DNA from 3 places in the Blautia caccae genome. Region 1 is predicted to be linked to each of the others. Evidence: predicted binding sites of a transcription regulator. Region 1 holds the regulator's gene; each other region holds the start of a gene.
The links. Region 1 encodes Rex, which represses fermentation and respiration genes when NADH is low (regulators of the CRP and FNR family bind a similar motif). Its sites were predicted from a motif close to ATTGTTAANTANTTAACAAT; they were not measured.

Region 1 (4,296 bases):
AGAGATGGAATCGCAGACGGCCGAAGGATAGCAGCCGGATATAAAAAACGGGAGGAGCAGGCATTATGCCAGCTCTTCCCATTTTTCATACAGTTCTTCCAGCTTTTCTGCGATCTCAGCTTTTTCATTGGCAAGCCGGACGCATTCAGCCACATTGACGGCAACCTCAGGCTTTTCCATCTCACTGTCGATCTCTTTGTCCCTGGTTTCCAGGCGTTCAATCTCTGCCTCTGTCTTCTTCAGATCATTTTCACGCTTTCTCTGGCGTGCCTGTTCTTCTTTGCGCTGTTTCCAGTCCAGTTTCGTGGCGGATACGGATTCCGCAGCCTGTTCCTCCTCAAGGCCCGGCGCATAGATGCGGGTGAGCTCCTCCCTCTTCTCCATGTAATAATCATAGTTGCCGATATAGTTTACCATACTCTGGTTGGTCAGCTCCAGGATCCTGGTGGCGGTACGGTTGATAAAGTAACGGTCATGGGATACATACAGCACCGTACCCGTATAATTGCGCAGGGCCTCCTCCAGGATCTCCTTTGACATAATGTCAAGATGGTTGGTAGGCTCATCCAGGATCAGGAAATTGGCTTCTGAGAGCATGAGCTTTGCCAGGGATACGCGACCCCGTTCCCCGCCGCTTAAGGATGCGATCTTTTTAAAGACATCATCCCCGGTAAAGAGAAAGGCAGCCAGCAGATTGCGGATCTCCGTGTTGGTGAGCTTGGGAAAATCATCCGAAATCTCCTCGAAGATGGTTTTTTCCATATGCAGTACGTGGTGCTCCTGGTCATAGTAGCCGATGTGTACTTTACTTCCCAGATGGAAGACGCCGGCGTCGGCCGGGACCAGCTCGTTCAGTATTTTGAGTATCGTCGTTTTTCCGGTTCCGTTATTCCCGATGATGGCCACACGCTCCCCGCGTTTGATGGAAAAGTTCAGATCAGAAAACAGCGGGAGGGAGGGAAAGGATTTAGAGAGATGTTCCACGGTCAGCACATCCATGCCGCTCTCTATGCGGGGCTTCAGGTAAATACGCATGGACGCGTTTACCTCAGTCGGTTTTTCTATGACTTCAATCTTATCCAGCATCTTTTCCCGGCTCTCAGCCCGCTTAATGGACTTTTCCCGGTTGAACTGCTTTAATTTGGCAATGACTTCCTCCTGGTGTTTGATCTCCTGCTGCTGATTGAGGTAGGCCTGGTAGGCATCTCTGCGAAGCTGGGCCTTTTTCTCACTGTAGGCGGAATAGTTTCCGCTGAAGGAGCTTACCTTTCCGTTGTCAATATCAATCACCTTGGTCACGATCCTGTCCAAAAAATACCGGTCGTGGGATACGATAAGGACAGCTCCCGGATAATTCAAAAGGTACGTCTCCAGCCAGGAGATAGAGTCCATATCCAGATGGTTGGTAGGCTCATCCAGAAGGATGATATCCGGTTTTGACAGCAGCAGGCGGCCAAGGGCCACACGGGTCTTCTGGCCTCCTGACAGGGTGGAGATTTCTTTTTCAAAGTCACTCTCCGGAAAGCCGAGTCCCTTCAGTACGCCCACAAGCTCACTTTTATACGCATAGCCGTTCTCCATCTCAAACTCATGGGTCAGCCGGGAATACGTCTCCATCAGGCGGTCCAGCTCCTCCCCTTGGGCGTGCTTCATCTGTTTTTCGGTTCTGCGCATATGGAGCTCCATATCCAGAATATGCTGTTTGACCTGGAGCAGAGAGTCATAGATGGTAAGCGCGCTGTCCAACTCCTGATGCTGGGCCAGATAGCCGATGGTCCTGCCCCTTGATAAGATTACCTCTCCGCTGTCCGCGGGAATCTCCTGCATGATGATGCGCAGCAGTGTGGATTTTCCTGCTCCGTTGATGCCCACCAGGGCGGCTTTTTCGCGTTCTTCTATATGGAAGGAGGCATCATGGATCAGATTCATGCCTCCGAACGATTTTTCAATGTTTTGACATGCCAGTATCATTTTATACGAATCTCCTTTATCTTTTGGTTCACCCTTCCTATTATATCGGAAATTCAGAATTTGACAACAGATAAAAACAACAATAACTGGAATTGTATTTGACTTTATTTTAACAATTATATATAATATTCCTATATGAAACAGAAAACTTAGACATAAGGAGGGTAAAGTCGTGGACGAAAAATGCATATCGAAAGCAGTCATCAGAAGACTTCCCCGATATTACAGATATTTAGGAGAACTTTTGGAAGATGGTGTGGAACGTATTTCCTCAAACGAGCTGAGCAGCAAGATGCGCGTGACCGCATCCCAGATCCGCCAGGACCTGAACAATTTCGGAGGATTCGGGCAGCAGGGATACGGCTATAATGTGCAGTACCTGTACACAGAGATCGCCAAGATCCTGGGGCTCGACAGGACCCACAACATGATCATCATCGGAGCCGGCAATCTGGGACAGGCACTGGCCAATTATGTACAGTTTGAAAAGCGCGGATTTAAAGTGGTGGGTATATTTGATGTGAATCCGGTTCTGAAAGGTATCTCTATCCGTGGGAACGAAATTCTTATGATGGATGAACTTCCCCAGTATCTGAAGGATAATGATGTTCAGATAGCAGCGCTGACTCTGCCTAAGAATAACGCGGAGGAGACAGCCAACCTGCTGGTGGAAAACGGAATCAAAGCCATCTGGAATTTCGCACATCTGGATCTGGAGGTCCCGGAGGATGTCATCGTGGAAAATGTACACCTTTCTGAGAGCCTCATGCGATTGTCTTATAACCTGAATTGTTATGTGACCGAACATAAAAAGTAAGAAAAGGCTGCTGCGGAATTTTTGCGGCGGCCTTTTGCTCTGCAGGAAGGTTTGACAGACGTCCCTGATTCATACCGGAATAAGAGAGGAGTGTATGATATGAAACAAATCGTAACCGGCGGACAGATGAAGCTATTGGATGAATACACGATCCACGAGATCGGGGTTCCCTCCCTGGTACTTATGGAGCGGGCAGCTCTGAGTGTCTGTCAGGCACTTCGGGAGGAAAATTTTCCTCTGAAAAGAGTTCTGGTGCTCTGCGGTACCGGAAATAACGGTGCGGACGGCGTAGCGGTGGCCCGTATACTCCATATGACAGGTGTCTCGGCAGATATCTGTATACTTGGAAAAAAGGACCATTATACAGAAGAAATGAGAAAGCAAGTGAAAATTGCAGAAAATTATCATATATCCTTTGTCAAGAATGCAGTACCTGCTGAATATACTACTATAGTAGATGCTGTCTTTGGTGTAGGCCTGTCCAGGGAAGTGGGCGGAAAATACAGGGACACCATCGAAGCTCTGAACCGGTCAGGGGCAAAGGTCATGGCAGTGGACATTCCCTCAGGTATCAGTGCTGATACGGGGAAAGTGCTGGGCTGCGCAGTGAAGGCTGATGTGACAGTCACCTTTGCTTATGAGAAGGCAGGTCTTTTATTCTACCCGGGCGCATCCTGCGCGGGCAAGGTAAGGACGGCTGATATCGGAATCTACAGGCTGCCTCAGAATGATTTTGAACTGTCCATACAGAGCTGTGAGGAGAAGGATCTGTGCCGGATTCCGGCGAGAAAACCGGACGGGAACAAAGGGACTTTCGGGAAAATATTCCTGGCAGCCGGCAGCCGGGATATAAGCGGCGCGGCATATCTCTCCGCCTGTGCGGCTCTTAGGGCCGGCGCAGGCATGATAAAGGTACATACCAGGGAAGAGAACCGTCAGGCACTGACCACAATGCTGCCGGAGGCCATGTACAGCTTTTATGACGATGAAGAGATCCGAAAAGAACAGATTCGGGAAGGGCTTGCATGGGCTGATGTGATCGGGGTAGGACCGGGACTCGGCACAGGACAGCAGGCGGAAGATATTTTGTATACCATACTGGCGGAGGGCAGAAAACCTCTGCTGATCGACGCGGACGGCCTGAATCTGCTGGCCGGCAGAATGGAAGTGCTGTCCCAATATCCGGCACCGGTCCTTGTGACACCGCATCTGGGTGAGTTTTCCAGAATCTCCGGGGTATCTGTGGAGGAGTGGAAGGAAGCGCCTCTTTACCTGACAAAACGTTTTGCCGGGAAATATCACCTGACAGTCGTGTGTAAAGATTCACGTACCGTCATTTCCGACGGCGGCGAGGAGATATTTATCAACACCTCCGGCAACAGCGGTATGGCAACAGCGGGAAGCGGGGACGTGCTCTTTGGCATCCTCATGGGATTTTTGTCCCAGGGACTTTCAGCCAGGGAGGCGGCAGCTCTCGGCGTTTATTTCCACGGTATGGCAGGGGATAT
Region 2 (4,296 bases), on a different contig from region 1:
AAATGGGGCGTCTCTGCGACGGCTTAAATATCAATATGGGAACTCTCCATCCGCGCTCTGTAAAAGCCATGCTTCTGGCCGGAAAAAGTGCTGCGGGTTTTGGCCGCCCCATTGTGCTTGACCCTGTGGGAGCCGGCGCATCCACATACCGCCGGGAGACAGCAGAAGAGCTGCTCAGGGAGATTCCATTTACTGCCATCCGGGGAAATATATCTGAGATCAAGACCATTTCCGGAGGCAGAAGCAGCTCCAAAGGTGTGGATGCCGACGCAGCGGATGCTGTGACAGAGGAGAATCTGGAAAAGACCATAGCGCTGGCCAGAGACTTTTCAGGAAGGACAGGAGCTGTGATCGCCATAAGCGGCGCAGTGGATATTGTGACAGATACAAAAAACACATACATAATCAGAAACGGGCATCCCGTCATGGCAAAGATCACTGGCTGCGGATGTATGTTAAGCTCCCTCACCGCAGCCTATCTGGCTGCCAATCCTGACAGAAAGCTGGAGGCCGTGGCTGCTGCTGTCATCACCATGGGCCTGTGCGGGGAGAAGGCATATGAGAAAATGGCAGAGGAGAACAGCGGCAACGCAGGCTGCAGGAATCACCTGATCGATGAAGTATATAAACTGACCGGCCGGGAGCTGGAGAGAGGAGCAAAATATGAATTGCGTTGAGAAGAGAGAGTTGGTGAGGCGTGCCCTGCTTTTGTATGCCATTACGGACCGGTCCTGGGTGGGGGAAATGACACTTTACGAACAGGTTAAGGCGTCCCTGGACGGAGGTATCACGCTTCTGCAGCTCAGGGAAAAGGATATGCCGGATGATGAGTTCCTGCGCGAGGCAAAGGACATGAAGGCGCTGGCGGCCAGCTACCGCGTGCCCTTTATTATCAATGACAATGTGGGTATTGCGCTGGCTGTGGACGCGGACGGGGTACATGTGGGACAAAGCGATATGGAGGCGGGAAGCGCCAGGGAAAAACTGGGCCCTGACAAGATCATAGGCGTCTCTGCAAGAACCGTGGAGCAGGCTTTGCAGGCTGAAAAAATGGGCGCGGATTATCTGGGAGTCGGCGCGGTATTTTCTACCTCTACAAAAGAGGATGCAGATGTGATATCCCGGGAAACACTGCAGGAAATCTGCCGGGCTGTATCCATTCCCGTTGTGGCTATCGGAGGGATCAAGAAAGAGAATTTGATGCAGCTTGCCGGAAGCGGTGCCGCCGGAGTGTCTGTCATATCCGGTATCTACGGACAGCCGGATATCAGAAAAGCCTGTGAGGAGCTGCTGGCTCTGGCGAAGGAGATGACAGAAAAATGAGAGAAATAAAAGGGGCTGTCTTCGATGCGGACGGTACGCTGTTCGACTCTATGGGGCTGTGGGACCGGGCAGGGGAAATCTATCTGAGGCGGAAAGGAATCAGACCCGGGGAGGATACGAAGGAGCAGCTGGAGACCATGACCATGGAGGAATCCGCAGAGTATTTCCGCAGCAGTTACGGGATCCGCCTGGAACGCGATGAGATCATTGACGAATTCAACAGGATGATATATGACTGTTATGAAAAAGTGATTCGGATAAAACCGGGCGTTCTGCAGGTACTGGAGGATTTAAAGAGCCGTAATGTCAGAATGTGCATTGCCACATCTACGGACAGACCTCTGATCGAGGCAGCTCTTAAAAATAATGGGATTGATGGATATTTTACCGGCCTTCTCACCTGTACAGAGGCCGGAGCAGGCAAAAGAAATCCGCGCATTTATGAGCTGGCGATGGGGATTTTAGGTACAAAAAAAGAAGAAACTCTGGTGTTTGAAGATGCATATTTTGCCGCAGAGACAGCAAAAAAATCCGGGTTTACAGTGGCAGTTATACGCGATTTTTATTCGGAAAAGGACAGAGAAAAACTGTTGAAACTGGCAGATATTTATCTTGAAAGCTGGGAAGAATGGGGGAAAAACAGATGAAAAAGGTATTGACGATCGCCGGTTCGGACTGCAGCGGAGGAGCCGGGATACAGGCGGATATTAAGACAATAACCGTTCACAAAATGTACGCCATGAGTGTGATCACAGCTCTCACGGCACAGAATACAACAGGCGTATACGGTATCCGGGAAACAGATGCGGAGTTTGTGGCAAAACAGATGGACTGTGTTTTTACGGATATTCGTCCGGATGCAGTAAAAATCGGTATGATACCCAATGAAAAGATTATCCGTGTGATTGCAGAAAAGCTGAGAACATACCAGGTACAGGATGTAGTTTTAGACCCGGTCATGATTTCCACAAGCGGCAGCAGACTCATGTCCAAAGATGCGCAGGAAGCTCTGAAAGAAGAGCTTTTTCCTCTGGCAGCAGTGGTGACACCAAATCTTATGGAGGCGGAGGCACTCTGCGGATTTTCTGTCAGTACACCGTGTGAGATGGAGCGGGCAGCAGAAAAAATAGCGTGTTACGGTTCCGGCGCTGTCCTTTTAAAAGGCGGACATCTGGCAGATGGAGCTGATGACCTGCTGTATGAGAAAGGAAAATACATCTGGTTCTCTTCAAAGAGGATAGAAAATCCAAATACACACGGAACAGGATGTACACTTTCCTCGGCTATTGCCTGCAATCTTGCCGCCGGATACGCTCTGGAAAGAGCAATTAAGAACGCAAAAAATTATCTGACCGGTGCGCTGCAGGATGGACTTGATCTGGGTGCGGGCAGCGGTCCTTTGAACCACATGTACAGATTACCGCCTTTTGCAAATGGCTATCCATTCCGGTAATAGGTAATCTTTTCTGCAGCAATGTATACTAAAAAGAACATAAAAGTTCTATTCCTTTTATTGACAATTCTTAAAAAAATGCTTTATACTAAAAGTGTTATATGACTGGCGGAAGTGGAATGAACCACAGGGAGTATAACGTTGATTTAGCCGACCGTCTGGGCAGAAGCTGTCTGGATAGGACCGGCTTTTTTTAATGAGTCCGGTCACATTACAGTACAGTTTCCGACACAATTATTGTCTTAGAAGGAGGACTTGCAAAGATGAATAACTTCAAACAATGGGATGGATTTAAAGGTAGAATCTGGAAGGAAGAAGTCAACACACGTGACTTTATCCAGCACAACTACGCGCCGTATGAAGGAAACCAGGACTTCCTGGAAGGACCCACAGAAGCTACGGAAAAACTCTGGTCTGCACTTTCAAAACTGCAGAAAGAGGAACGTGCAAAAGGCGGCGTTCTGGATATGGATACGGAAATCGTATCCTCACTGACTTCCCATGGGCCGGGCTATATCAGTGAAGAATTAAAAGACCTGGAAAAGGTAGTGGGGCTGCAGACCGACAAACCGCTGAAAAGGGCATTTATGCCTTACGGTGGTATCAAAATGGCGGAAGATTCCTGCACATCCAATGGCTACACACCGGCTCCGGAACTTCATAAAATCTTTACAGAATATCACAAAACGCATAATCAGGGTGTTTTCGATGCGTACACACCGGAGATGAAAAAAGCCCGTCATAACAAGATTATCACAGGACTTCCGGATACCTACGGCCGCGGCCGTATTGTAGGTGACTACAGAAGAGTGGCACTTTACGGTATTGATTTCCTGATGGAAAAGAAAAAAGAAGATTACGATAACTGCGGCTGCGGTATCATGACAGATGAGATCATCCGTCAGAGAGAGGAGATCACCATGCAGTACCGCGCTCTGGCCGATATGAAGAAAATGGCTCAAAGCTATGGATACGATATCTCCAAACCGGCCGAGAATGCCAAAGAAGCAGTCCAGTGGCTGTATTTCGGCTATCTGGCAGCCATCAAGACACAGAACGGCGCTGCCATGAGCGTGGGCCGTGTGGGAACCTTCCTGGATATCTATATTCAGAGGGATCTGGAAAATGGCATGCTGACAGAGAAAGAGGCACAGGAACTGGTTGACCATTTTATCATGAAACTGAGAATGGTTAAATTTGCCCGCGTTCCTTCTTACAACCAGCTCTTCTCCGGCGACCCAGTCTGGGCTACCGTGGAGGTGGCAGGTATGGGACAGGACGGCCGTTCCATGGTGACTAAGACGGACTACAGAATCCTTCACACACTGGAGAATATGGGACCTGCGCCGGAACCGAACCTGACGGTCCTCTACTCATCCAGGCTGCCTGAAAACTTCAAGAAATATGCTGCTTATATCTCTGTGGAGACCAGTTCCATCCAGTATGAGAATGATGATGTGATGCGCCCTGTATGGGGAGATGATTACTCCATCTGCTGCTGTGTATCTGCTACACAGACA
Region 3 (4,296 bases), on a different contig from region 1:
CCATGCATCAAAAACAGCCCCGTTTTTGTAGGCCAGCTCCAGAACATCACAGATACGTCTGTCACCCCTTGCCAAAATCCCTTCCAGCACCGTGACATCTGCCTCATGGTAATTGTATTTGATACTCTTCTGGTTTAGCTGCGCACGGATCTCATCTTTCACAACTTTTGCTTTTGCCAGATACTCCTCTTTGCGGCACATGGAAGCCCACTGGAAGGGGGTAAACGGTTTCGGCACGAAAAAGGACGTACTGGCTACGATCTGGCATCTGCCCCGGCGCTGTTCTTTTGGTATTTCATAATATTTCTTGGCGACTTCTTCAGCAAGATGGGCAATGCCTTTCATATCCTCCTCTGTCTCCGTGGGGAGTCCCAGCATAAAATACAGCTTCACTCTGGTCCAGCCTCCGGCAAATGCTTCTGCCGCACCGTTTAAGATAACTTCCTCTGTCAGTCCTTTATTGATCACATCGCGCATACGCTGTGTTCCCGCCTCCGGGGCAAAAGTCAGACTGCTCTTCTTGATATCCTGAACCTTGCTCATAACATCCAGAGAAAAGGCGTCAATACGCAGGGAAGGAAGGGAGATGTTCACATTTCTTGCGGAACACTCCTGAATCAGATAATCTATCAATTCCGGCAGTTTGGAATAATCACTGGAGCTTAGGGAACTCAGGGAAATTTCTTCATGCCCGGTACTTTCAAGCATAGCCTGGGCCGTCTTTTTCAGGAATTCCACATCGCGCTCCCTGGTCGGTCTGTAAATCATCCCTGCCTGGCAGAAACGACATCCCCGGATACATCCCCTCTGGATTTCCAGGGTAACACGGTCCTGTGTGGCCTTGATAAACGGCACCACCGGCTTTTCCGGATAACAGACATCTGAGAGGTTCATGACAACCTGTTTTTCAATTATCTCTTTGGCATGCGGATTATTGGGGGTAAAGGACGCAAGTGTCCCATCCTCATGGTACGACGCGTCATAAAATGCCGGAACATAAATACCCGGTATTTCGGCGGCGCGTTCTAAAAATTCTTTTTTGCTTTTTCCAACTTTTTTATATTCCTTATAGATGTCCAGAAATTCATCAAAAACCGTTTCTCCCTCACCGATATAGAACACATCAAAGAACTCGGCCAGCGGTTCCGGGTTATAGGTACAAGGACCTCCGCCTATGACGATGGGGTATTCTTCCCCTCTGTCTTTCGCGCGAAGGGGCATATGGCTCAGATCCAGAATCTGCAGAATGTTCGTATAACACATCTCGTACTGGATGGTTATGCCGAGAAAATCAAAGTCTTTTATGGGATCCTGGGATTCCAGCGCAAATAACGGAATCTGCTTTTTGCGCATAACCGCGTCTAAATCCGGCCATGGAGAGTAGACACGTTCACACCATACATCCTCTCTTTTATTAAACATATCATATAATATCTGTATTCCCAGATGGGACATTCCGATTTCATACACATCCGGGAAACACATGGCAAAACGTATATCCACCTCATCTTTGTTCTTATTTACCGAGTTTACCTCATTACCAATATAGCGGGCGGGTTTCTCGATTTTTAGTAATATTTCATCACTTAAAGCTAATTTTCTCATTATTTCTCCTTGATATTTTTTAAAAATATACACAATATCAAACTATTCCTTCAGCCCACATCTCAACACAGGCCGACACAATTATAGCTCCATGCAGTATACTGTCCATATGAATGCTGCCTCACAAACACAATTTGTATCACTGTGATGCATGCTTGTTCAATTATACGCAGTTTGAGGAAGAACTTCAAGTAAAATTTGGTCTGTGCAGGCAAAACACCGGAATCATCAACAATCCGCAGGGAGATTACTTACCGGAGATTCCTCCCCCAAAGGGGGCACATTTTTTTTCGGAAATTGTTCTTTCAGATAACGGTAAAATGCCATCATATTCTCTGTCAGCACTTTATTATTTTTCTTAACAAAATTCACATCCCAGGTAAATCTGTCATCAGGGAACTTCTCATACCGAAGCCTGGCATCATCCGGCCGAATCGTATGGCCCGGAACCACAAACAGAAGATTATTGTGCTGGGCAATCTCTTTCAGTGAATTAAAATCACTGGACGCAATCACTATCTCCGGCTCAAAGCCCGCATTCCTGCAGGCAGTGTCAAAATTATGGCGGATATGAAACTGCGTGCTGAACATGGCATATCTCTGCCCTTTCAAATTCTCCATGGTAATCTTTTCTTTTTCATACAATTCATGGGTACACGGAATACACAGATACACGCCCTCCTGAAACAACAGCTCCGATGAAAGCCTCTCCCTGTCCACCACTCCCGTCGTGATACAAAAATCATATTCATCCTTCTTCGCAAGACTTTCCAGATAGTAATCCGTATGGTCTGAATACTCGATCTTCACATGGGGATGCAGCCTTTCAAAATCCCCTATCAGCCGGTAAGGCAGCGAAGAAACCACCCCGAATGCCATACCCAGATAAATCGTTTCCTGCGGCATATCCTCAATCTGCGTGATATGGGAGCACACATAATTCTTCCTCTCCAGAATAATACGGCACTCATTCAGAAAATACGTCCCAAACCTTGTCGGCGACACACCGTTAATATCCCGGTTCAGAAGCACACAACCAAGCTCCTCCTCCACTTCCCGGATGGTCTTTGATATCCCCTGCTGCGAAATATGATACGCCGCAGATGTCTTATTAATGCTCTTATATTCACATACCGCTACGAATAACTCCATTTGCCTGAATGTCATGTCCTAATCTCCTGTCTAAATCAGAAAGAATGCCTCTAACGCTCTGCCGGAAAAGATATTGAGGCCCCCTTTACCACTACAACCTTTTCCTTGTAATAGTACAATGTTTTTTCTTCTTTTTCAATCGCGGAATTTGTTATATATTTAACTTATCAAACAAACGTAAACGAAACTAAGGAGGTTTCCCAATGAAAAATAAGTATTATCCGCATCTTGCCAGCCCAATCACCATCAACAACCTGACATTCAAGAACAGAATCCTGGGCGCTCCCATGTCTAATCCCGAATTAGACTCTGACTGTAATATGCGCAAGGAAGAAATCGCATTTCACGAGAACCGTGCCCGCGGCGGCCTGGCAGGCGTTGCCATCGGTCTTGGCATCGTGGATGCCATCGGACGTTCCCACACGAAGGAAGTCAAGCTCTACGATGTTATGTCGCTTCCCTCCCTGAAGGAAGCTGCTAACGCCATGCACCGCCATAACTGCAATGCCGTTATGGAACTTGCCCACGGCGGCAAATTCGCCAATGCCCGGGGCCATGGAAGCGCAGAAGGTGTCAATATCGGCCCCAACGACGAGATCAACGGAGAAGGACATCCGGTCCGCAGCATGACGGAAGAAGACATCTACAGAGTTGCCGACTGCTTTGGCCAGGCTGCCAAACTGGTAAAGGAAGCCGGATTCGATATGGTACTGATTCACGGCGGACACGGCTGGCTCCTTGGACAGTTCAGCTCCCCGGCTATGAACCACAGAACAGACAGATGGGGCGGCAGCCTGGAAAACCGTATGCGTTTTTCTCTTCTTGTCATTGAAAAAGTAAGGGAAGCCGTAGGTCCTGATTTCCCCATCGAATTCCGTATGAGCGGTGCCGAGTTTACCAAAGGCGGATACGGTATCGAAGAGGGAATCGAGATGGCAAAAGCCATAGACGGCAAAGTTGACATTATCCATGTATCCGCCGGCGTTCACGAAGACCCGGAAGTATTTGTGCGTACACATCCGTCCATGTTCATTGAGCACGGCTGCAACGTATATCTGGCCGCAGAGATCAAGAAGCACGTCAAGACACCGGTGGCTACCCTGGGCGGCCTCAACGACCCGGATATGATGGAGGAAATCATCGCCACAGGCAAAGCAGATATCATAGAGATTGCCCGTCAGTCCATCTGTGACCCCTACTTTCCGGAAAAAGCATTTTCCGGCAACAAAGACGACATCACCCGCTGCTGCCGCTGCTTCACCTGCTTCTACAACTACCTGACAAACAGAACCTTCTGCTGCGCTTTCAATCCGGTTGTCGGCAATGAGCTGGAACACAAACATGCCTTTCCGCCTACAACACCGAAGAAAGTCATCGTAGTGGGCGGCGGCCCCGGCGGTATGGAAGCAGCCATCACAGCCGCAGGACGGGGACATTCTGTCACTCTTTACGAGAAAAACAGCCGTCTCGGAGGACAGCTTCTCTCCGAGCAGTACATACCATTTAAACAGGATATGTATAATTTTGTCAAAGTACTGG

Region 2: a site for Rex is predicted at 2,836-2,855, ahead of pflB (formate C-acetyltransferase). Genes of this name have one in related genera too.
Region 3: a site for Rex is predicted at 2,905-2,924, ahead of WMO65_RS21495 (oxidoreductase). Genes of this name have one in related genera too.

The regions. Positions count from the first base shown of each region.
Region 1 is NZ_JBBMFP010000002.1:163,446-167,741, forward strand. Features, by position in the region: gene WMO65_RS02595 (ABC transporter permease subunit) at 1-1, shown strand, start outside; gene WMO65_RS02600 (ABC-F family ATP-binding cassette domain-containing protein) at 64-1,971, opposite strand; gene WMO65_RS02605 (redox-sensing transcriptional repressor Rex) at 2,144-2,788, shown strand; gene WMO65_RS02610 (NAD(P)H-hydrate dehydratase) at 2,888-4,296, shown strand, end outside.
Region 2 is NZ_JBBMFP010000009.1:131,645-135,940, reverse strand. Features, by position in the region: gene thiM (hydroxyethylthiazole kinase) at 1-677, shown strand, start outside; gene thiE (thiamine phosphate synthase) at 664-1,323, shown strand; gene WMO65_RS11895 (HAD family hydrolase) at 1,320-1,970, shown strand; gene thiD (bifunctional hydroxymethylpyrimidine kinase/phosphomethylpyrimidine kinase) at 1,967-2,776, shown strand; ZMP/ZTP riboswitch at 2,868-2,947, shown strand; gene pflB (formate C-acetyltransferase) at 3,040-4,296, shown strand, end outside.
Region 3 is NZ_JBBMFP010000025.1:45,038-49,333, reverse strand. Features, by position in the region: gene WMO65_RS21505 (TIGR03960 family B12-binding radical SAM protein) at 1-1,605, opposite strand, end outside; gene WMO65_RS21500 (LysR family transcriptional regulator) at 1,834-2,772, opposite strand; gene WMO65_RS21495 (oxidoreductase) at 2,961-4,296, shown strand, end outside.